Regions from separate parts of the Lysinibacillus sp. NPDC092081 genome, predicted to be linked through region 1. Evidence: riboswitches for the same ligand, from Rfam matches in the RefSeq annotation. Region 1 holds a riboswitch; each other region holds the start of a gene.

Region 1 (8,106 bases):
TGTATTTGAAGAAGACGGTGCTACTTGGTTCCGTTCAACAACATTTGGCGACGATAAAGACCGCGTGTTAATTAAAAATGATGGCTCTTTCACATATCTGACTCCAGACATCGCATACCATGAGGATAAAATTGTACGTGGTTTCGATAAATTAATTAATATTTGGGGAGCTGACCACCACGGCTATATCCCACGTATGAAGGCTGCTATTCAGGCACTTGGTTATGACCGTGATACGCTTGAAGTAGAAATCATCCAAATGGTTCAGCTTTATAAAAACGGTGAGAAATTCAAAATGTCTAAACGTACAGGGAACGCTGTTACAATGCGTGAGCTTGTAGAAGAAGTTGGCTTAGATGCAGTTCGTTACTTCTTCGTGAAAACTGCAGGCGATTCTCACATGGACTTTGACCTTGACCTTGCCGTATCTCAATCAAACGAAAACCCAGTGTATTACGCACAATATGCGCATGCACGTATTTCTTCAATTTTACGCTCAGCAAATGAGCAAGGCTTTGCTGCAACAACAGATCATTTAAGCCTGCTAACTGCTGAAAAAGAAATTGATTTACTGAAAAAAGTGGGCGACTTCCCGAAAGTGGTAGGAGATGCTGCGAAGCACCGTACACCACACCGTATCGCCAATTATATTCAAGAAACAGCAGCTGCATTCCACAGCTTCTATAACGCTGAAAAAGTGTTAGATGCTTCAAATAAAGAGCTAACAGAAGCTCGTTTAGCCCTTATTACAGCTGTGCGTACAACAATTGCCAACGCATTACGCTTAATCGGCGTATCTTCACCGGAAAAAATGTAATAATAGTCTTTCTAGCCCCCGGCACGATAATGTGCCGGGGCTTTTTTTGTGTTGAAATGAATTTGATAGCTAGAGCTGAGTTGCACTTGACTAAAGTCTGGTGCTTAGCGGCGGAATTTCAGGTTTTAGCGGCGATCCTGGCATGGTTAGCAGCGCAACTTCGGGTTTTAGCGGCGTTCCTCCTTTGGTTAGCGGCGCAATTCCCACTTTTAGAGGCGAATTCCAACATAAGCTGGACAATTTGACAAAATTAAAGTCAAGGTTGAAAAACTTTGTATAGAATTTTACACAACATCAAGGACTTTACGGATAGAACCGCCGAAGCGACGGATAGATCAGCTAAACTGACGAATAGCACCCGAAATAAATCAATTCATCTACTTGAAACATAGATTTTCTGTAAAATTCAGATATTTTGTTGAAGTTTACGTTAGCGTCAATGATATACTGATGGAAAACGGGAAGGGGAGATGATGTTGAAGACGATTCAAGAAGTGGCTAAGCAGTTTAATGTTTCAACACGGACAATTCGTTATTATGAGGAGCTTGGGCTGCTTAATCCTAATCGATCATCTACTAATCAGCGAACCTTTTCAAAAAAAGAATTAGCGAAGCTTAAACTTATTTTCCGAGGGAAGCGTTACGGGTTTTCACTTGAGGAGATCAAGGAGATGGTGTTGCTGTTTGATTTTGATCGCACGGGCATTCAGCAGTTGGAGCGTACGGTCGAATATGGGGAGCAAAAAATTCAAGAGATTGATAGCAAAATAGCAGAGCTTGCACAAATGAAGAGTGAATTACTGCAATTACAAGGCATATTTACAGAAAAATTAGCGACTTTAAAGGGAGAGATGGACGATGAATAGTTCGAATTTGTTAGCACGTAATGCGCGAAAGTACCCTATGAGTGAAGCTGTTGTTTGTCAGGGAAGACGTGTGACTTATCGTGATTTAGATGAGCAAGTGACACGTTTTAGTCATGCTTTATTAGAGCAGGGTGTGCGGCAAAGCGATAAAGTAATTATTTTTATGCCAAATGTAGTAGAGTTTGTTGTTAGCTATTTTGCTATTCAGCGCATTGGAGCTATTGTCGTTCCAGTAAATGCGAAATTTACATTGCAAGAGGTCGAATATGTAGCACAGCATGCTGATGTTAAAGCTATTCTAGCGCATGAGGCAATTTTTGCAGCAGTTGAAAACATCAAGGTAGTCCCTTTGAAAATCAAAACAGGTCAAGAGCAGAATGGTTGGCTAAACTATGAAACACTTATTCAACATGCAAGCATTCAAACAATTGAATGCCAGTTGAATGAAGATGATGTCTCAACGATTTTATATACCTCGGGTACAACGGGAAAACCAAAGGGAGTATTGTTTAGCTATCGCAATATTTTAACTGTAGCGCAAATGATTGCAGTAGAAATGGAAGTAAAGCCAGTAAGTCGGATTCTTCTTATGATGCCGTTGACGCATTCAGCTCCATTACATTTATTTTTAATGGCAGGAGTACTTGTAGGCTCAACAAATGTACTAACACCAACATTTACGCCTGATTTATTAATAGATTCAATTGAGCAGGAACGGACAACGCATTTCTTCGGCGCACCTGTCGCGTATTTGTTAACCGCTCAAATGCCAAGATTGCAAACAGCTGATTTATCATCGATGAAATGGTGGTCTTATGGCGGAGCGCCGTTATCGCAAAACGAAGTCCGCCATTTACAAAAAGCTTTCAGAACAGAAAATTTAACTTGTGTTTATGGCTTAACAGAGGCTGGTCCAAACGGTTCAATATTGTTTGGTGAAGAGCATGCGACGAAGGCGGGGAGCGTTGGTCGGCGTGCACCACTTGGAGCGGAGCTGCGTATTATTAACGACAATGGAGAAGATATCAGTGTTGGTGAAGTAGGGGAAATTGTGATATTCGGTGAGGGTAACATGCTGGGTTATTACAAGGATGATGTTGCAACAAAGGCTGCATTTATAGATGGCTGGCTGAAAACAGGTGACCTAGCCCGCATAGATGAGGACGGCTATATTTGGATTGTCGATCGTAAAAAGGATGTTATTTTTTCAGGCGGTGTGAATATTTACCCGAAAGAAATTGAAGATAGTATGTTGAGCTATGAGGGAATATTTGAAGTTGCTGTAATAGGTGTACCGCATCCGGAGTGGGGAGAAACGGTGAAGGCTGTGTATGCCGCTAAAACAGACATTGACGAGGATGGACTTAAAGCTTATTTGGAGGAGCATCTTGCTAAATATAAAATTCCACGCATCTTTGAACGTGTGGAAGCGCTACCACGAAATGCATCAGGCAAAATACTAAAACAAACTTTGAAGGGACAAGAGGTGAGATAGCATGAAGGTTTTACAGCAGGAAGAAATGAAAACAAAGAACTTTTTTAAAGAGAATGATACACTTCATAAAGTTTTAGAAATGATGCTAGATAAAGAGTTTGTGGAATATGCAACACGTGAGCTAACAGATTTCGGTGAGCTTTGTGCGGGAGATATTGATGTGAGAGCCAAGCATACGGATAGAGAGGGTGAACCTCGATTACAAAGGTATAATGCCTATGGTGAAGAAGTGTCAGAGATTTGGGTCAATGATGGTTATAAAAAGACTATTGAAGAGACGTACAATACCGGCATTGTTGGCTATGTGCACAAGGATATCCCGCAACTAGGTAGAAAGGGCAATTATGTGTATAGCTTTGCTCAAGGTTATATACTGTCACATGCTGAACCAGGCTTTTACTGTCCTGTTACGTTAACGATGGCAACTGCTTATTTACTTGATCATTATGCGAGTGATGAGGTGAAGGAGCGCTTTTTACCACACGTTTGTGCAACAGGAGATACAGAGCTCTATGAGGGGGCTACATTTTTAACGGAGCGTCAAGGGGGCTCTGATGTTGGGGCGAATGTTGTAGAGGCAAGAAAGGACGGCAATCAGTATCGTTTATATGGGGAGAAATATTTTGCATCTAACGCAGGAATGTGTGGAGTAACCATGGTATTGGCACGCATGGAAGGGGCTCAGGCAGGTTCAAAGGGCTTAACTTTATTTGCAGTTCCTTGGCGAAATGAGGATGGCACAGTTAATAATCTCCGCATTCGGCGTTTAAAGGATAAACTTGGTGTTAGAGCAGTACCTTCTGGTGAGGTTGAATTTGATGGTGCGCTAGCTTATGTCGTAGGTGATCCGAATAAAGGAATTTATTATATGCTGGAGGCACTTAATTTATCAAGAATTTGCAATGCGGTTGCTTCTATCGGTATTATGCGCCGTGGCTATTTAGAGGCGAAGCATTATGTGACAAATCGTTATGCGTTTGGTAAGCCTTTAACGCAATATCCTATGATTCAGGATACACTAGGGAAATTCGCTGCCAAGCTTCATGTAGAAGTTGCCGCGGTTTTTGATCTTATTCAGCTGTACGATAAAGTAACTAGTGGGCAGGCGAATAAAGAGGACATCATTTTGAATCGCTTGTATATTGCGATCATGAAAAAAGAAACGGCAGAGCAAGCTGTACATTATGCTAGTGAGGCCATTGAATTACATGGCGGAAATGGTTATATTGAAGATTTTGTTACACCACGGTTATTAAGAGATGCACAGGTACTTACTGTGTGGGAAGGGACTGCGAATATTTTAGCTTTAGAGCTCATTCGTTTAGTTGATAAGTTTCATGTGCATGAATTGTTTGTTCGTGTCATGGAAGAGCGCCTAGAAAAACTAACGGACAGTCCATTAGTCGAAATTGTAGCGGAGCAATTAGCAAAACTAGATTCAACTTTGCAAACATTTAGCCGTTTAGATGATGCAACGAAAACGTTTGAGGCAAAAAAGGTTGCAGAGAAAATGGCACATTTATATGAAAGTGTTGTAGCTGTAGAATGGGCACAAAGATTCGGCGGCAAATATGAGAAGCTAGCAGATATTTATTTAGAGCACACATGGGCGTTACGTGAAATGGGTGCACCGATGAAAACGGTACAGTATTTTTCAGATATAGTTTAACTTCTTTCAGCGGGTGTCCAAACACCCGCAGAAAGAAGTTAAGCCTCCGGCGGATGTCACGGAATCGGCTTTGTGCGAGCACAAAGCCGATTCCGGACGCAATTATGCCGAGGCATAATTGATTTGATTAGGAGTCGTCTCGAATGGAGGCGACTTCTTTCATTTTCATGTATAATACAATCAACTGAATATTATAAAGGTTCTTTACTTAAGTAAAGTGAAAAGGGAAATCGGTGTAATTCCGATGCGGTCCCGCCACTGTATGTGTGAGTTTTTTCAATCTACGCCACTGAAATTTTCGGGAAGGCTTGAAAAAGCGTATGGAGCACGAGCCAGGAGACCTGCCTTTATAGAAAACACGTTGTAGCCTACGAGGATAGGATGGTGGATTTTGTATATGTTTTTTGTGCAAATTTGACCCCCTCATTGTTTATGATGAGGGGTATTTGTTTTGGAAGATGAATGTCGATAAATTTGAAAATGTGGGCGATAAATCCATAACGTTGAGGGAAGTTCGCAAGGTTGATGATAACCCCAAAATATTGGGCGATAAAAAACTAAAATGAATCGATAAATCAGAAAAACAAAGCGTTAAAAACTATATGCACTACTAGACTAAGGGGGATTCACATGAAGAAAATTTGGAAAATAGGATTATCAGCATTTTTAGCTATTGGCTTGCTTGCTGCATGTAATACAAAAGAGGCAACAAATGAAAAGCCGTCATCTTCTGAGCAACAAGAGACATCAAAAGTAGATCAAGCAACATTCCCAATGACGATAAAGGATGCTACTGGCAAGGATATTACGCTAGAAGCACCTCCTGAAAAAATTGTCTCTCTTATTCCAAGTAACACAGAAATTTTATTTAGCCTTGGCTTAAATGATGAAATAGTTGGTGTGACAGACAATGACGATTATCCAGCAGAGGCCACTAAAAAAGATAAGGTTGGTGGTATGGATTACAATATTGAAAAAATTATTGCATTATCACCAGATATCGTTCTTGCGCATGCATCGGGTATGAGTTATTCAAAAGGAGCCATTGAACAGCTTGAGGCAGCAGGTGTGAAAGTATTTGTTGTAGCGGATGCAAAAAACTTTAATGAAACTTACACAACGATTGAACAGCTTGGTCGTGCAACAGGAAAATTAGAAGAGGCTAAAAAAATAGTCGCAAACATGAAGGCAAAAGTTGAAGAAGTTGAAACAAAACTTGAGGGTGTTGAGCCAAAGAAAGTCTTTGTAGAATCTTCTGATGAGCCACAGATTTATACTGCTGGTAAAGGTACATTTATGAATGAAATGCTAGAAATGATTCATGCTGAAAATGTGGCAGCAGATGTAAATGACTGGTATCAAATGGATGCTGAACAAATTATCGCGAAAAATCCAGATGTCATTGTTGTGGCATATAATTATGTACCTGATATTTTAACGAAAATTCCAAAACGTGCAGGCTTTGAGACAATTACGGCAGTAAAAGATAAAGCCATAGTACAAGTAGATGAAAATATAACAAGTCGTCAAGGTCCTCGTTTAGCAGATGGTCTTGAGGAACTAGCGAAAGCCGTCTACCCTGAGGCGTTTAAATGAGTAAAACAATTGTAGCCTATATAACAGCAATTACGCTTCTAATCATTAGCATCTGGTGTGGCGTGGCGATAGGCTCAGTTCATATTCCACTAGAAGTAGTGTGGAATAAGGCGGCTGATGAAACAGCTGCCAATATTTTATGGAAGATTCGTTTACCTCGAGTCCTGCTGGCAGGGCTTGTGGGGGCATCACTGGCTATTGCAGGGGCAGCTTTTCAAGGCTTATTAAAAAATCCTTTAGCTGACCCTTATACGTTAGGTGTTTCCTCCGGTGCATCAGTTGGCGCAGTTATGACGATTTTCTTTAGTATTTCAATACCTGTAGTCGGCCATTTTACATTGCCAATCTTTAGTATGATTGGTGCTATATTAACGATGGTAGCTGTTATGGGCTTTGCTAGAATAGTAGACCGCTCGCTAAAAATGGAAACTCTTATTTTAACAGGGGTTATATTTAGTTCATTTCTAGGTTCCCTGATTTCATTAATGATTGCATTGTCTGGTGAGGAGCTGCGCCAAGTTATCGGATGGCTGCTCGGTTCAGTATCGATGCGTGGTTGGCCATACGTTCAGATGATTATCCCGTTTGTAATAATTGGCTCAATTATGCTTTGGACACAAAGACGCGAGTTAAATGTTCTGTTATATGGTGAAGAACGCGCGAAGCATTTAGGTGTCAATGTTAAGCGTAGTAAATATATTATTTTAGTGGGTGGATCAATGTTGACAGGAGCTGCAGTAGCGGTTTCTGGAACGATTGGCTTTGTCGGTTTAGTTGTTCCTCATATGACGAGAATGGTTTGGGGTTCCGATCATCGTCATTTATTGCCATTATCATTTTTAAATGGAGCAACTTTGCTGATTATTTGTGATTTAATAGCACGAACAATTATTATACCAAGAGAGCTACCGATTGGTGTCATTACCGCATTTATTGGGGCGCCCGTTTTTTCCTATATTTTTTATAAGCAACGTAGAGGCAAGGGGGTAAGGGCATGATTGTCGTTGAACATCTTTCTGGTGGATATGAAGATGTACCGGTCGTCCATGATATTAGTTTTTCCGTTGAAAAAGGAAAAATACTAGGGATTTTAGGGCCGAATGGTAGCGGGAAATCCACGCTGTTAAAAGTAATGAGTGGCATACTACCAGCTACTGCAGGCACTATATTAGTAGATGGTAAAAATAGTAGCTCTTACAATGCTCGTGCACTAGCAAAAAAAATGGCGGTGCTTCCGCAATTACATGCTAATGCCTTTTCAAACAGTGTACGGGAGGCAGTATCACTTGGACGGTATCCACATCAAACAGGCTTCTTTTCAAGCTGGACTGATCGTGATGAACAAGCAGTTCAAAATGCAATGATGCAAACAGGTGTGAAACGCTATGAACAGACATCGATGGAATTCTTGTCGGGCGGTGAACAACAAAGAGTTTTTGTAGCCCAAGCGCTTGCGCAAACAGCGGAAATATTACTGTTAGATGAACCAACGAACCATCTAGATATTGCTCATCAACGTCAAATTTTAGATATGGTGCGAAAGGAAGCAATTGAACGTAGTTTAACCGTTATTATGGTGCTGCATGATATGAATTTAGCTTCTCTCTATTGTGATGAATTATTACTAATGGAGGAAGGGCGGATGCGGGCATTGGGGGCGCCA
Region 2 (8,106 bases), on a different contig from region 1:
AAGAGATTCTGATGTAGCGGGGTGTTTAAATGTTGAATATCATCCAACCGTGTTTTTCGTATTGGCTCATTTGTTTCAGCAGAAGAAATAATGTCAATTGTACTTTCTACTATTTTACGGTAGCCCTCCTGGCACAATATATCAGTCATCAAGTGTTTCGTTTTTTCATATGCAGCCTTTTCCGTTCTTAGCAAAGAAGATTCCATAACATAAACATCCTTTGCCATATCAGCCAACAGACGCATGTACTCCTGCTCTTTTTCCAAATTAATTTGTGCATTTGCAATGACAGAAATGGCTATTTGCATTAAATACTTGGAAAGCTGGATGTATTGATGATTACTTTCTGATGGTTGATATGCTACTGAAACATTATCTGTAGAAGCTGTTTGCGCATGCTTTTTATATAATATTTTAGCAATTGTTAGGCGATTGATTTCATTCGTTCCTTCAAAAATACGGCTAATTCTTGCGTCACGATACAAACGTTCTACTTCATAATCTTGCATATAACCATATCCGCCATGTATTTGAACGGCTTCATCTACAATTTTCCCTAGTGTTTCTGAGCAATTGACTTTATTGAGTGCGCATTCCATAGCGAAATCTGCAATTTTATGAACCATTGACTCTTTACTAGCTAACTCCATGACATCATCCATTTCTCCAGCTGTTCGGTATGCAGCACTTTCTGCCCCATAAATCAAAACTGCCATGTCAGCAAGTTTTTCCTGTATCATTGTAAAATCAACGATTGGTTTTTGAAATTGTTTTCGTTCCTTACCATAATTCACAGCTAATTGAAGTGCCTGTTTGGACGTTCCGATGTTTGAGAAAGCTAGCTTTAGTCGCGCCATATTCAATATATTCATAGCAACCTTATGGCCTTTTTCAACTTCGCCAAGAACATTTTCACTAGGTACTGCAACGTCCTCCAAAATAAGGGTAGCCGTCGAAGACCCTTTAATGCCCATCTTCTCTTCTTCTTGCCCCACAGATACTCCTGCAAAGGAACGTTCTACAATGAAAGCAGTCATTCCTTCGTTTGTTTTCGCAAAAACAACAAAGATATCTGCTAGCTGAGCATTGGTTATCCATTGCTTTTCACCGTTTAATACCCATGCTGTGCCATTCTCATTCAAAATCGCATTTGTTTTGGGACGTAATGCATCTGAACCTGCGTCTGGTTCTGTCAGGGCATAGGCTCCAATCCATTCACCTGAAGCCAGCTTTGGTAAGTACCTTAACTTTTGTGACTCATTTCCAAAATAGACATAGGGTAATGTGCCGACTCCTGCATGAATATTGTAAGATACACTAAATGAGCCACCATAGCCCATTCTTTCTGCAACTAGCCCTGAGATTTTTTTGTTGAGCTCAAGTCCCCCACAGGCTTCGGGTATCTCAATGGCAAGTAATCCAAGGTCACCTGCTTTTTGAAATAATTGACGAGTGACATCATATTGATGAAGCTCTATTGATGAAATATTAGGTGAGACATCCTGTTTAATGAACAGCTCTGCAGTTTTTGCTATGAGCTTTTCCTCATCCTGAAAGTCCTCAGGTGTAAAGATCGTCATTTTGTCTTCTAGTTTATCCATACTAGGCCCCCCTTGAAAGAAAGAGGAGAAAAGCAGATTCCTTTTCTCCTACTTTATTTCCTCTTTAGGTAAGATGGTTTTCGCCAACTCACTATCTAAATCTTCGAATTTATAATAAGAAATTGTTTCATATAAATCACTTCTAGTTTGCATATCCTCAATAGCTTCTTTTTGAGTCCCTGTATTTTTTATTAAGTCAAACACTCGTTCATATGCTTTTGCTGCTATTCTCATGGATGTAACGGGATAAATAACCATCGCATAGCCCATTTTTTCAAACTCCTTAGCTGTATAATAAGGAGTTTGACCAAATTCAGTCATATTGGCTAATAAAGGAGCATCTAGCTCACTTGCAAATTGTCTAAACTCTTTTTCCGATTGTAGAGCCTCTGGAAAAATAGCATCCGCCCCGGCTGCTACATAGGCTTTAGCTCTCATGATAGCCTGTGCTAAACCTTCTACAGCCCTTGCATCTGTACGGGCTACAATAACTAAAGTAGGTGCTACTTGTTTAATCATTTTTATTTTTTGTATCATTTCCTCTTGGGAAACGAGTGCTTTACCATTCAAATGACCACATTTTTTGGGAAGATTTTGATCCTCAAGCTGTACAGCAGCCACTCCTGCCTCTACCATTTCACGAGCTGTTCGTGCAACGTTTAATACACCACCAAAGCCTGTATCAATATCTACTAGTATTGGTAAATTAGTAGCTCGAATAATATCGCTAGCACGCTCAGCAACTTCATTTGAATAAATCATTCCTAAATCAGGTAAGCCCCTGCTCGCTGTGTAAGCAGCTCCAGAAAGATACAATGTCTCAAAGCCAACTTTTTTAGCCATTAAGCCTGCCATTGCATCATGCGCTCCTGGTATTTGAAAAATAGTAGAACGAGTGATTAAAGCTCGAAATTGTTCAGCCAATTGTTTTTGCGAAACTGCTTCATTTACAATCCACGCCATCTATAAAACCTCCTAAATAAATAAATCTACAAATTCATGAACATAACTATTTTCAAGAAGCTCTTTTTCAGCACAAATTTGATTAATGTTACTTAATTGTTTTTTGGAATAATGTGTACTCATATTTTGCTGGAATTTATCAATGATTTGAGGGAATGCCTCCTCACGACGGAAACGGTGTCCTAAAGGATATTCACACTCAACTAGCTCTGATGATGAGCCATCTTTGTAATAAACTTGAACAGCATTGGCAATCGAGCGTTTTTCAGGGTCTAAGTAATCGATTGTATATTGTGTTTTTTCAATGACCACCATTTTATTTCTCAAGTCATCGATACGTGGATCTACGGCCACATCATCTTCATAGTGGTCTGCTGTAATGTCACCATAGATGAGACCAATAGCTGTAATGTATTGAATACAATGATCACGATCAGCCGGATTATTGAGAGGTCCCTCTTTATCGATGATGCGAATGGCAGATTCATGTGTAGTAATTTCAATTTTTTCAATATCGTTTAATCGATTTTTCACTTCATGATGTAAATGTACGGCGCATTCAGCAGCGGTCTGTGCATGAAATTCAGCCGGATAAGAAACTTTGAATAGAACATTTTCCATGACATAAGATGCAGGTGGTCTTGCAAGTTTTAATTCTTGTTTATTAAAGAGAACGTCTTGGAATCCCCAGCCAGGTGCTGAAAGGGCAGTTGCATAACCCATTTCACCTTTCACGGCCATCATAGCTAATTGCACTGCCCTACTTGTTGCATCTCCAGCTGCCCATGATTTTCTAGAACCTGTATTAGGTGCATGTCGATATGTTCGTAGGCTTGAATTATCAATCCAAGCATTTGACAATGCATTGATAATTTCTTGATGAGAGCCACCTAATGCCTTTGTCACAACAGCTGTTGTCGCAATTTTGACAAACAGAACATGATCTAAACCTACACGATTTAAGCTATTTTCTAGTGCTAGAATGCCTTGTATTTCATGGGCTTGTATCATCATTTCTAAAACGTCTTTCATTTTTAGTGGCTCTTTACCCTCTGCAATACGTACGCGACTCAAATAATCCGCAACAGCTAATATGCCACCTAAATTATCTGAAGGATGTCCCCATTCAGCCGCAAGCCAAGTATCGTTATAATCCAACCAACGAATCATACAACCGATATTGAAGGCGCCTCTAACTGGATCAAGAACATAGGAAGTTCCCGGAACACGTGTACCATTAGGGACGACTGTACCTGGTACTACTGGACCAAGAAGTTTCGTACATTCAGGATACTGTAAGGCTAAAATGCCACAACCCAAAGTATCCAATAAAACATAACGTGCTGTTTCGTATGCCTCTTCACTTGTAATCGTTGTATTTAATACGTAATCGGCAATATCAGTTAGTAATTGATCTGTCTTAGATATGTCATTTGTTTTAATCATCTATATCTTCCTCTCAAGGCATGAATTTGATATACTGGTATACTGATGGACATTGGTCAGAATGCCCATCAGCTCTATGGCGAGTTGTTAAAACTTGATTATACCGATAATTCTTCAAGGTTATGACGCTCGCCAATATAATTGACACGAGGTCTAAATAATCTATTATTGTCATGCTGCTCTATCACATGAGCACATAAGCCGATCGTTCGTGAGCCAAAGAAGATTGGCGTATATATTTCAATCGGCAAACCAAGCATGTAGTACACTGGTGCTGCATAATAATCTAAATTTGGGTACAACCCTTTTTTCTGTATCATCACTTTTTCACCAGCTTCACACATGTGATATAAGCGGTGATCCCCTTGCTCCAAACATAATTTTTGCAAAGCCTCTTTCATAATTTGTGCTCTTGGGTCCATCTTTTTCATATATACACGGTGACCAAAGCCCATAATCTTTTCTTTATTTTGTAGTTTGTTTTCCAGCAATGTTTCAAAGCCTTCAACTGTTTTGGCTTCAAGAAGCATATACATCACTGCCTCGTTTGCCCCACCATGTAAATTACCTTTCAATGATGCGACAGCTCCAGTTAAAGCACCATACAAATCAGATTGTGTAGAGGCAATTACACGAGCTGTAAACGTCGAATTTGGCATCTCGTGTTCACTATATAAAACGAGTGACTGATCAAAGATTTCTTCTTCTAACGCAGTTGGTTTTCTGCCAGTAATCATGTAATAAAAATTTGCACTATAGGAAAGCCGGCTATCAGGCTCCACGACATCTTGACCATTTAATACACGATAGCTATTCGCTACGATGTTGGGCATACCACCTAAAAGTCCATATGCTCGCGTCAAATTCTTTTCAGTAGAACGATCATTGATGTGCTGATCATAGCCTGCTAAAACAGAAATTCCTGTTCTAAGCCCATCCATAGCATGTGTTCCATTAGGTAATAACTTGAAAATTTGAAAAATCTCTTGTGGAACTTGATAATTTGATTTCAACTGGTCCTGTAAATCAACTTGTTGCTCGGTAGTTGGTATTTCCCCATGCAATAATAAGTAGACAATGTCTAAATATGAATATCTCTGTGATAATTCAATCAAATCATAGCCTCTAATGACAATTTGACTTCCTACAGTGTCTAAAAAAGATAATTTTGTTTCAGCGGCAATGATGCCATCAAGACCAGGCGAATAATTTAACTCCATTCATTACAACCCCTTTGTTTAATTATTCTTGTAAGCGCTACCAATCAAACACAAAAGAACAACAAAAAAACAACTTCTACCCCTTTGTGAAGTTGTTAATCTACAAAAGCATGACAGAACAAAAAAACAGTGAATTTACATGAATTCACAAAAATCATGCAGTAGCTAACACCTCCCTATCCTCGTAGGTCAATTGATGCTTATTTAGTGGCAGGTCTCCTGACTTATGATCAACGCTACAATAACACCTTCCCATTTTGACAAACAAAACAGTGGTCTTGTTATCGAACTCCTAAATACAGTTGCGGGACAGTGTTGGACTCTCACCAACTTCCCTTTTAATCAAATAGAATCAAATCCATTTGAACCACCAAAATTTAGCATATTCAATTTGTCTTTTTACCTTAACATAGAGCTTTCAAAACAATCAATATAGTTGAAATTTAGAAAAGCTTGATTATAAAAAGCTATTTTCCATTTTTGAAGAACTATTCTATATTTTTTAGCACTATTTTGCACAAAAAAGATTGTTGATCAAAACTAATGAAGCTATTTTTAAAACTTGTAAGTAGAATAGAGGATTCATTTTATGGAAAAACGAATATGTTCGATACTTTGGTGGGGATTAGCAGGGGGCACTATGAAATAACTGAGACTTTAAAAGATGTTGCTTGCCGTGAACTTCATGAAGAAACAGGACTCTTGGCCAATGAAATTACCTTGATTGGCATTTTTTCAGAGACCTGATTATTACTTCCAATTTCGAAATGAGGATGAAGTCTATATTGTCATTTATCTTTATATTGCTAAAAATGTAAACAGGACTCTTACATATCACTAAATTTGATATCAAATCTCGATGAATTATACGGTACTCTATATAAATAATGATATAATATAAGAAATAATTTTATTAAAGAAGGTACGAATATGGAAATACGACAGCTTGAATACTTCTTAGTACTGTGTAATGAACTTCATTTTACAAAGGCTGCCGAAAAATTGAATATTACTCAACCAACGCTTAGCCATCAAATTAAAGTATTGGAAAATGAACTGGGCATTCCACTATTCGATCGACTAGGGAAAAAAATAGCGATTACAGATGCTGGTAAGATATTACTTGAGCAATGTACCTATATATTCCGTGCAATAGATAATACAAGCAATCAGATAATTGAACTTAAAGAATTAAAAGCGGGGAAATTAGTTATTGGCACTTTACCTGGTGAATTAACAAATTTAGTGTCAGACTATTTGTTAGACTATCATCTTGAATATCCAGATTTACAAATTTGCATAAATAGCTCGGATGATTTATTAAAACAATTTAAAGACAATAAAATAGATTTTGCTATTTCCTATAAACAAGAGTACTTCGATTATGAGGATGAGCAGCTTCAAATAATTCCTTTGTTTACTGAAGAACTACTATTCGTTGCTCATAGCGATCATCCACTATTAGCATCTGAAAAAATAGCATTTCAAGATGTTTTAGAGCTTCCACTTATATTATTTCCAACTATCCATCAATGCAGAAAAGTAATTGATAGTATAGCTCGCAAAGAAAAGCTTCATGTGAAACCTAAAATAGAGACAGCTAGTATTCAAGCTATTTTTAAACTAGTTGAACAAAATGTCGGGGCAACAATTATATCGAAAACACTTTGCAATCTATATAAAACAAATACTATTTGCGAGCAAACGATATATAATCCACCATTAACGCGAGAAATTGTACTTCTTTATAGAAAAGATAAATTCATTAATTTTGCTGCGAAAGCTTTTATTCGTTTAATGGTTGAGGGGCTTGAAGAAGCGGGCTTTTCAATTTCAGAAAAGAGCCGACAATTGATTCAATCATTAATAAAACAATAAGAAATCCACTAATCACAGCAAGTTGATTAGTGGATTCTATTTTTCTAATGACTAAGCATTATGACTAGTCATCATTCTTATTTTTTCATTGTCTTAGCTTTCTCTAGATGAACATGCCAAGACAGCGCATCTTCTAATAAATGAGGTGTGTGATGATTACCAGTCCTCTCTACCGCAGCATTGTAATATGCCCACAATTGCTGACGGTAATCAGGGTGTGCACAATTATTAATTAATAGAGGTACCCGTTCTTTTGGTGCTAAACCACGTAAATCGGCTACCCCGAACTCTGTAACAATGACGTCCACATCATGCTCTGTATGGTCCACATGAGATACCATTGGGACAATACTTGAGATATTACCACCCTTTGCATAGGATTTTGTGACGAATATTCCTAAACGTGCATTACGGGCGAAATCACCGGATCCTCCAATGCCATTCATCATTTTTGAACCAGAAACATGTGTTGAGTTTACATTTCCATAAATATCAACCTCAAGTGCTGTATTGACGGAAATTAATCCTAAACGTCGAATAATTTCTGGATGATTGGATATTTCTTGAGGTCGTAAAATTAAACAATCTCTATACTTTTCTAGCTGACTATAAACCTGCTCACCACGTTCCTGTGATAATGTAATGGACGTACCAGAAGCGGATTTCACCTTTCCTGCATCTATTAATTCAAATACGGCGTCCTGTAATACCTCTGAATATATTTCTAAATCCTCAAACTCTGATTCTAGAAAACCATTTAAAACCGCATTTGCTATGGATCCTACGCCTGATTGGATAGGTGCTAATGTTTCCGTTAAACGACCAGCCTTAACTTCATCACGTAAAAAATTGAGTAAATGCTCTGCCATTTTAGCTGTTTCCTCATCTGGCTGTACAATTGTTGATGGAGCATCCGTTTTTTCAGATAGCACGATGCCTCGTACCTTAGTAATATCTAATGGAATACCCAAAGTTCCAATTCGCTCCCCTGCACTATT
Region 3 (8,106 bases), on a different contig from region 1:
TCCTGGAATAAAGTCTAGTGGTACTTGGTGAATATACGGTGGTCGTGCACGTTTATCTGTAACTTGCTCTGAAAGCTCCTTAATACGTGTTGCAACACCTTTTATAATTTGCGGGCTTTCACAGTTTGTACAGATTGTTGCCGAATTGCCAAGCTGCTCACCACATTTTGCACAGACAGTCTGATGATATTTACCAAGCAAAGGATTTAAGCCATAATTTGCTGTTACTGCTCGACCTTCTTGTTCATGAAGTGCCATCTTTAATTCTGTAAAATTTGCATTAGATAGTCTTAATTTTTGATACTCACGTGCAATTTTCCCAAGTGAATGTGCATCAGAGTTGCTGACAAATGTATATGCTTGCAGTTCTCTAATGTTACTCACCATATTGGTATCAGAGCTTAAACCAAGCTCTATCGCATCTATAAGCTGCGGGTCAAAAACTTCTGTTAAACTACGATATACGCCTTTACCGAACAAACTTTTAAATGGTGTAAACACATGAGCAGGAATAAAAAGCCCTCCTAATTCATGAACCCTTTGCTGCAATGTTCGACCATCACAATAAATTCGCTGAGAGCTTAAATGAATATTTTTCATATGATTAGACATCCAATTTGAAAATTCCCTCATGAGCAAAAGTGTTGGAAAATAAGCCAGTGCATGAATTGGTCCAAGGCAATGATGATCATAAATCTCAATTTCAGTACCTGGAATAAGTGTTGTTTCTTGAAATCGAAGTCCACCCTGTTCCAGCTCCTTCAGTTCGCCCCGCTCTAACATCTCTGCCATTTCATCCAGTACTTCTGGTGAATGGCAATCAATAATCCCGATAATATCAAGTCCCTTTCTTGCACTTGAAGTCTCTAAAATTCTTGATAACGTTAACGTTTTACTGCCAGTAATTTTAACAGCACGTCCACTTGAAGTGCGTCCAATATGAATATGTAAATCTGCATAGAAATCCTGCATCATTGTAACCCCCTATTATTTTTTTAGATAAAATAAAAAGCCTCACATTGCTGCAAGGCATTTTATTCTTAATTATGATGGATGATTGCCGTGAGTATTATTATTTGACTCAAAGGCACCCGATCCCTGTGATGGCATTGTCGAAGAATCATATGCCACTAATGTCACTCCCATGTTCTTTTCTAGCTCATTAATTTTTTCAAGCTGTTGCTGATCTAGTTGGGCAATTTTTATCTCTTCCATTTTCAACAAATCCTTTCACGAATAAAATTCCCCAAATAAGAACATATATACACAAAAATAATAACTGATTGTCAGTCATTTTCCTTTGACTTTATTTCAGCTTTTTTGTAACATATTAAATAAGCAGGCTAAAAGCGAGGGATTTCATGTCAAAGGAAGAGAAAATTATTCAAGCTGCAATTGAAGTTTTCCGTGAAAAAGGAATTGAAAAGACAAAGGTTTCTGATATCGTAAAAGCTGCAGGTATCGCACAAGGGACATTTTATCTTTATTTCCCATCTAGGCTTTCAGTTATGCCAGCCATTGCGAAAGTTATGGTTGAGAAAATTATTGCTGCTATTAACGATGGTATTTCAAAACAAGAGCCTTTTGCAAAGCAACTTGAAAAAGTAGTCGATATAATTTTTTCTCTAACAGAGGAATATCGAGATGTATTTGCACTTATCTATGCCGGTATTACACAAACTGAGCATATGAAAGAATGGGAAAATATATATTCTCCCTATTACGAATGGATGAATAATTTCTTATATGAAGCTCAACAACAAGGGACGATACGTGCTTCTCTAAATACTACACGTTCTTCTAAACTTATCATAGGTCTAGTAGAATCTGCCGCTGAACAAATTTATTTGTATGACGACAGTGAAGAAGAATCAATTAGACTTCAAAAGCTTGAGCTAATCGACTTTTTACATCATGCACTCGGTTTACGTCACACCTAAGTGACGTTCTCTTTTACATTAAAATGACTGAATGTCAGTCATAATGATAGGAAGGAATTTAACTATGCAAAAAGATTGGATTTATGTTGGATTAACTAGTTTGTTTGAATTATTTTGGATATTTGGTTTTAATGTTGCAAATGCTTGGTGGCATTGGATTATTATTGTGTCTCTAATTGCGATCGATTTCCATTTCTTATCGAAGGCTTGTGAGAACTTACCTACAGGCACCGTTTATGCCACTTTTGCTGGGGTCGGAACAATTGGTACTACATTAATGGATATTTTTATTTTTGAAGGCGAGTTTAATGCTATTAAAGGCATTTTTATGTTTATTTTAGTACTGGGTGTTATTGGTCTTAATTTAGCTGATAACCCTTCAAGAGATCATGATGAAAAGAAAGGAGCTAATGCATAATGGGTTGGTTACTTGTTTTATTAGCTGCAATTTCAGAAATTATCGGTGTTGTAGGTTTACGCTTTTATAGTCAGGAAAAAAATATACGTAATTTATTAATATATGTAGGCGGCTTCGGAATGTCCTTTGTACTTTTATATGCATCCTTTAACTATTTACAGTTAAGCATCGCCTATGTAGTTTGGGTTGGTATTGGTACAGTCGGTGCTGTTCTCGTGAATATTATATTCTTCGGTGAATCTAAAAACCTGACTCGAATTATTAGTATCATCGCCATTATCATTGGTGTGGCAGGCTTAAAAGCAGTATCTTAATTTGATTTCATTTCTTTAATATTGTGGATAAGCCTTTTGAAATTAACTTTTTCATGGAAATTTTATTTTATAACTATTTAATAGATACATCTAGAGGATGAAGTTTCGTTTTATCACTATTAATTAGAGTGACAGGCCAGAAGATATATACTATATGAAGAGGTTGATTGGAGTGGAGACTGGGCGACTCCTTGGGGATTAGCGATAGAGGAACGAAGGCTAAAACCATCACGTCCTGTGATAACGCCTTCGTGACCAACATCGTGTTGGCCTGAGACCCTGCAGCGAAGCGACAGCAACAAAGCGCCCAGTCGGAACGGAGATCAACCCCTCGCTTTGCCAAAGACCATAGTAACAACCTTAATTTTTTTGACATAATAGGCTTTAATATATCAATCACTTTATGTAATTTCTAAAGTTTCCTATGTGAATTGCTCTGGGATATACATTAAATATGGTTTACCTGTAAGTGGATGTGTTTGAATATCGGCATAAACACCAAATACATCTTGTAATAATGCCGGTGTAAGTACTTCTTCTGGTGTTCCAAAACAAACAATTCGACCTTGCTGTAAAACATAAATTTGATCACAATACATAGCTGCAATGTTTAAATCATGTATTGCAGCAACAACTGTTAATTGTAAGGTTTGGATTAAATCCATGAGCTGTAATTGATGCTGAATATCTAGATGATTTGTTGGCTCATCTAAAATCAGCACCTGCGCTTGCTGAGCGAGGGCACGAGCAACCATCACACGCTTTTTTTCTCCACCCGAAAGAGAGCTAAAACTACGTTTCTCTAAATGAGCGATACCTGTTTGGTTCAGTGCATCTTTTACAATTTGAAAATCTCGTTCTTGATCAAGCTCCAATAGTTTTTTATGAGGTGTTCTACCCATACTCACTAAATCATGTACTGAAAAATCGAATAAGACTGGTGTTTCTTGACTCACAACTGCTAAATTTCGAGCAATGCTTTTACTCGGTTGCTTTAAAATATCCTGTTCATTTAATAATACTGTTCCACCTTCTGGTTTTAATAAACGATACATATTCTTTAATAGCGTTGACTTCCCACTACCATTAGGACCGATTAGACCAACAAATTGCTTGTCCTTTATTCGAATACTTACTTCATGTAATATACGTTCATCAGAAATGGAGAATGATACTTGTTTCGCTTCTAATGTCATATGCTTTAATCTCCTTCACCGAATGAATAATTGTTACTACGTAGCAGCCAAATGAAAAATGGACCTCCGCAAAAAGCTGTGATAATTCCAATTGGCATTTCCTCAGGGGCGATTAAAATTCGAGCAAGTGCATCTGCCCAAACTAAGAAAATCCCTCCTAATAATGCGCTAATCGGTATGACATATTTATGGTTTGAACCTACAATTAGCCGCACAATATGTGGAATGATTAAGCCGACAAATCCAATTGAGCCACTTACAGCAACTATCACACCCGTTAATAATGAAACTAATAAAATAAGCTGTATACGAAATTGTTGTAAGTTAACCCCTAATGTGACTGCTGCTTCTTCCCCAAGGAGTAATAAATTTAAGCTTCGATAGTGAAGCCATAACAAGGCAAATACTACAATAAAAATAATAGTAGGAATTAAAAGATTACTCCACTTAGCACCAGCTAGGCTTCCTAGCATCCAAAACATGACCGCCTTCATTCCGCCCTCTTGCTTCGACATCATTAATATAAAGTTTGAAATAGCAGATAAAATAAAAGACACCGCCATCCCTGAAAGTAAAAGCCGAAAGACGGAAATCCTACCTCCAACACGTGATAAGAAGAAAACTAACCCCATTGCCGTGAGAGAACCTAAAAATGCAGATACAGAAAGAGCATAAACGCCCAGAAATGAAAAAGCACCTAAAATGATGACGGCTGTAGCACCAACCGTCGCCCCGGAAGAAATCCCTAAAATATATGGTTCTGCAATCGAATTACGAACAAGTGCTTGAATGGCTGCTCCAGCAATTGCCAAGCCTGCTCCTACAATAGCAGCGAGTAATACACGCGGAGCTCGTATTTGCCAAATGATAATTTCCTGCGAGCGACTCCAATCTTCTTCGATTGAATTTTGTATAATTGGGATTTTAGAAAGGATGACCTTCCATACATAAAATGGCGTAACGGAAACCGATCCAACCATAATCGCAATTGTCATTGAAATGATAAGTACTAGAAAAAGAGTCATTGAGAGTAGCATAAATTTTTTATTCATCTGTTTATTAACTCCTAATTATTAAAGATTAATTTCGCCTTGGCTTAATTGTTGTTATTGTTGTTGTTACTTCGCTTTTGGTACAAAAAGAAGTACTGAATAAAGATTAATGAAACGAAAAAGGGTATTCTATGCAAACGCGCATAGAAATACCCTTGATTAAACAACATTAGAAAGATTTCCTTCTACTATTGTCCGTAATTGCTTTCATCCTCGTGGGCATTACAGGAATTACTAATTGGCAGGTCTCCTGGCTTCGAATCAATGTTACTATGATTGCCTTCCCATTCTAGAACAGTGGCTAAATCTCATAGAACTCCTCTTTACAGTTGCGGGACAGCGTTGGATTTGCACCAACTTCCCTTTTAAGTGACACATTGTACAAGATGTCACACCATTAGCATCGAATATTTAAAATTATGACGATTCTATCATATATTTTAATAGTTAGTCTATAACTAACCATTATTTATCAAGTTAAGTAGGAAAAATACATTTACGTTAACCACTAATGATTTTCAAGTTGACACAAAATCATTATTTTTTTACACTAATATTATCAACATTACTTTTTAGGGGTGAAATAATGACAACAGTTGCGGAACACACGCATCACAAATTAAGAACAGTCGATCTTGCATACATTGGACTATTTTCAACATTGATGATGATAGGAGCTAATATTACGTCCATTATACCTTTCATGGTGGTTGGCGGAGTACCTATCACATTACAAACATTTTTTGCTATTTTAGCAGGACTTATTCTTGGTAGTAGAAAAGGGGCACTCGCTTGTACTGTTTATATGTGTATCGGTTTAGCAGGTGCACCTGTATTTGCACGATTCAATGGAGGCTTTGGACAAATTATAAGTCCTACATTTGGTTTTATTGTCTCTTTTATAATAGCTGCATTTGTCGCAGGGCTTATTGTAGAACGCAGTGGAACGAAGAAAAGCTATGTAGTTGCAGCATTAGTTGCAACAGCTATTAATTATTTACTAGGAACAAATTGGATGTACTTTGCCTACAAGCTATGGGCTAGTGCTCCTGATGCTTTCACTTATAAGGTAGCATGGCTTTGGATGATGCCTCCTTTACCAAAGGATATTATTTTAGCTATATTTGCGGGTATTTTTGCACACCGCCTTCAAAAGGTGTTAAAAATAATTCCGATTAAATAAGCTAATCACTATAACGTGGGGTTGATTTCCGTTCCGGCTTGGCGCTTTGTTGCTGTCGCTTCGCTTTCGCACAGAACAGAGCTTCCTGGGGGCGTCCGATGAGCCCCATGGAGTCGCCCAGCCTCTACTCCAATCAACATATATAAATAGCATACGATTATCCACAACTTTTTTGTTAAAGGATAAAATAAACAATTTATCTCCTAAAAATGCCCCTCTTTAGTGTAATGCTAAAAGAGCGTTTTTACTGATTGTTCTATTTGTCGCTTTGACTCTTTTATCGTCTTAAACCCAACAAACAAAAAAATGTCCCATAAGTATATTGCATACTTATGGGACATTTTTTTTATTTTCAAGCGTATTTTTTCACCCAGTTTAAGAAGTTATCAATAACTACATCTAGGAATTTGATAGTACCCTCATCTGTTAAATTGCCTTCTGTATCAAATTTAGTGTGTACTGCTCCAATATAAACATCATTACCACTAAGCAACGGTGAATTTACTCCAGGTGAGAATAAAATATCTCGTAAATGTAATTGTGCTTTAACAGTACCTAAGTTACCCATTGATGCTCCCATCATGAATGATGGCTTGCCAATCATTACTTTATCAACGCGAGATAACCAATCGATGGCGTTAACCATAACACCTGGCACTGTACCATTATATTCTGGTGTTAACCATAGTACTGCATCTGCCGCTTTTACTTTTGCTTTAAAATCAAGTATAGGTTGTGGTGCTTCATTTTCGATATCTTGATTATACATTGGTAAATCATTTAAGCTTAATATTTCAAGATCAATTTTCTCTGCATAACGCTTTTGAACAAATTTCGCTAATTGCATATTATAAGATTCTTTACGGATACTACCTACGATTGCTACTACTTTCACAATATTTCCTCCTAAATGTGCATTAATTTTATTATTTGTAAACAGTTTTATTTTATACCGCCCTAATAGTAGGTTGCAAATTCCTCAACCGGTTTACGGTAACCACGCAATCGGCGACTAGTTTCTTTTTCTTTACCTATAGTAATCATTAGTGCAATTTCATGTGTTTCTGGTACGTTAAAAAGTGCTCTCATTTGTTGTTGATCAAAGCCGATCATTGGACATGTATCCCATCCACGATTTTTAGCTGCCAGCATAAATAACATAGCTGAAAGTGAAGCGTTACGAATAGCTTCCTCCTTCTTAAATTCCTCGCCACGTTCTTCATAAAATTTAGTATTTTCATCGACAAGATTTTCTAACTCACAAGCATTAATAATGCTTAAGTCTACCATTCCTTGATTAAGGTTAGCAGTGTTTTTATAGGCTTCTTTATCTCCTAAAACAAGTATAACTGCTGAGGCAGAGTGCACTTTATACTGCCCGTATGCCACCTCTCTTACTTGTTCTTTTTTTTCTTCATCTAATACAACGATGTAATTGGCATGTTGTAAGTTAAAGGCTGATGGAGCAAACTTAACATCCTCCAAAATGGAACGTATATCTTCTTCGCTCATCTTGATGCCCTCTATAAAATTATTCGCAGAACGTCGCTTATCTATTACCTTTGCAAATTCCATCCAACTGACCTCCAATCATTTTTCTGTTAAGAGTATGTAATTCCCATTCAACAGATGCTCTCTATCTCTGCTGAATGGAATGAAAGTATTACTCCTATTCTTTATCGAACGTAATCGTACTTCTTACAGTGTCAATAGGGCGAACAAGCTTTTCAATTTGTGCACGCTTTGACTCTAAAAATGGTGGCAACGATAATTTTTCACCTAAAGTTTCATAAGGCTCATCCCCCATAAATCCTGGGCCATCAGTAGCTAGCTCAAATAAAATTTGTGGTGCTACTCGTGTATAAAGTGATTCAAAGAAATGGCGATTTACGTAACCAGAAGTATGGAAGCCAAAGCTTTCAAATCGTTCAGTCCATTCATTTAGTACAGCTCGATCCTCTACGCGGAATGCAGCATGATGTACTGTACCGAAGCCTTGACGA

Evidence for each region. Region 1 has a riboswitch for cobalamin ahead of ACIQLB_RS12005 (ABC transporter substrate-binding protein). Riboswitches for the same ligand answer to the same signal wherever they lie in the genome.
Region 2: linked by a shared signal. The riboswitch ahead of mmgD (citrate synthase) and the one ahead of ACIQLB_RS12005 (ABC transporter substrate-binding protein) in region 1 are both predicted to bind cobalamin.
Region 3: linked by a shared signal. The riboswitch ahead of ACIQLB_RS20265 (FecCD family ABC transporter permease) and the one ahead of ACIQLB_RS12005 (ABC transporter substrate-binding protein) in region 1 are both predicted to bind cobalamin.

Annotation. Positions count from the first base shown of each region.
Region 1 covers NZ_JBIVRU010000006.1:124,256-132,361, forward strand. Annotated here, with positions in the region: gene argS (arginine--tRNA ligase) at 1-817, shown strand, start outside; gene ACIQLB_RS11990 (MerR family transcriptional regulator) at 1,294-1,683, shown strand; gene ACIQLB_RS11995 (class I adenylate-forming enzyme family protein) at 1,676-3,178, shown strand; gene ACIQLB_RS12000 (acyl-CoA dehydrogenase family protein) at 3,180-4,847, shown strand; cobalamin riboswitch at 5,028-5,210, shown strand; gene ACIQLB_RS12005 (ABC transporter substrate-binding protein) at 5,478-6,443, shown strand; gene ACIQLB_RS12010 (FecCD family ABC transporter permease) at 6,440-7,441, shown strand; gene ACIQLB_RS12015 (adenosylcobinamide amidohydrolase) at 7,438-8,106, shown strand, end outside.
Region 2 covers NZ_JBIVRU010000004.1:183,150-191,255, forward strand. Annotated here, with positions in the region: gene ACIQLB_RS09850 (acyl-CoA dehydrogenase family protein) at 1-1,601, opposite strand, end outside; gene prpB (methylisocitrate lyase) at 1,650-2,564, opposite strand; gene prpD (2-methylcitrate dehydratase) at 2,577-4,010, opposite strand; gene mmgD (citrate synthase) at 4,109-5,230, opposite strand; cobalamin riboswitch at 5,423-5,617, opposite strand; gene ACIQLB_RS09870 (NUDIX hydrolase) at 5,774-5,977, shown strand; gene ACIQLB_RS09875 (LysR family transcriptional regulator) at 6,161-7,108, shown strand; gene scpC (succinyl-CoA:acetate CoA-transferase ScpC) at 7,186-8,106, opposite strand, start outside.
Region 3 covers NZ_JBIVRU010000019.1:27,282-35,387, reverse strand. Annotated here, with positions in the region: gene ACIQLB_RS20295 (endonuclease Q family protein) at 1-972, opposite strand, end outside; gene ACIQLB_RS20290 (hypothetical protein) at 1,045-1,215, opposite strand; gene ACIQLB_RS20285 (TetR/AcrR family transcriptional regulator) at 1,362-1,940, shown strand; gene ACIQLB_RS20280 (DMT family transporter) at 2,005-2,358, shown strand; gene ACIQLB_RS20275 (DMT family transporter) at 2,358-2,672, shown strand; gene ACIQLB_RS20270 (ABC transporter ATP-binding protein) at 3,095-3,868, opposite strand; gene ACIQLB_RS20265 (FecCD family ABC transporter permease) at 3,874-4,920, opposite strand; cobalamin riboswitch at 5,143-5,334, opposite strand; gene ACIQLB_RS20260 (biotin transporter BioY) at 5,507-6,103, shown strand; gene ACIQLB_RS20255 (NADPH-dependent FMN reductase) at 6,456-6,998, opposite strand; gene ACIQLB_RS20250 (nitroreductase family protein) at 7,061-7,678, opposite strand; gene ACIQLB_RS20245 (ring-cleaving dioxygenase) at 7,773-8,106, opposite strand, start outside.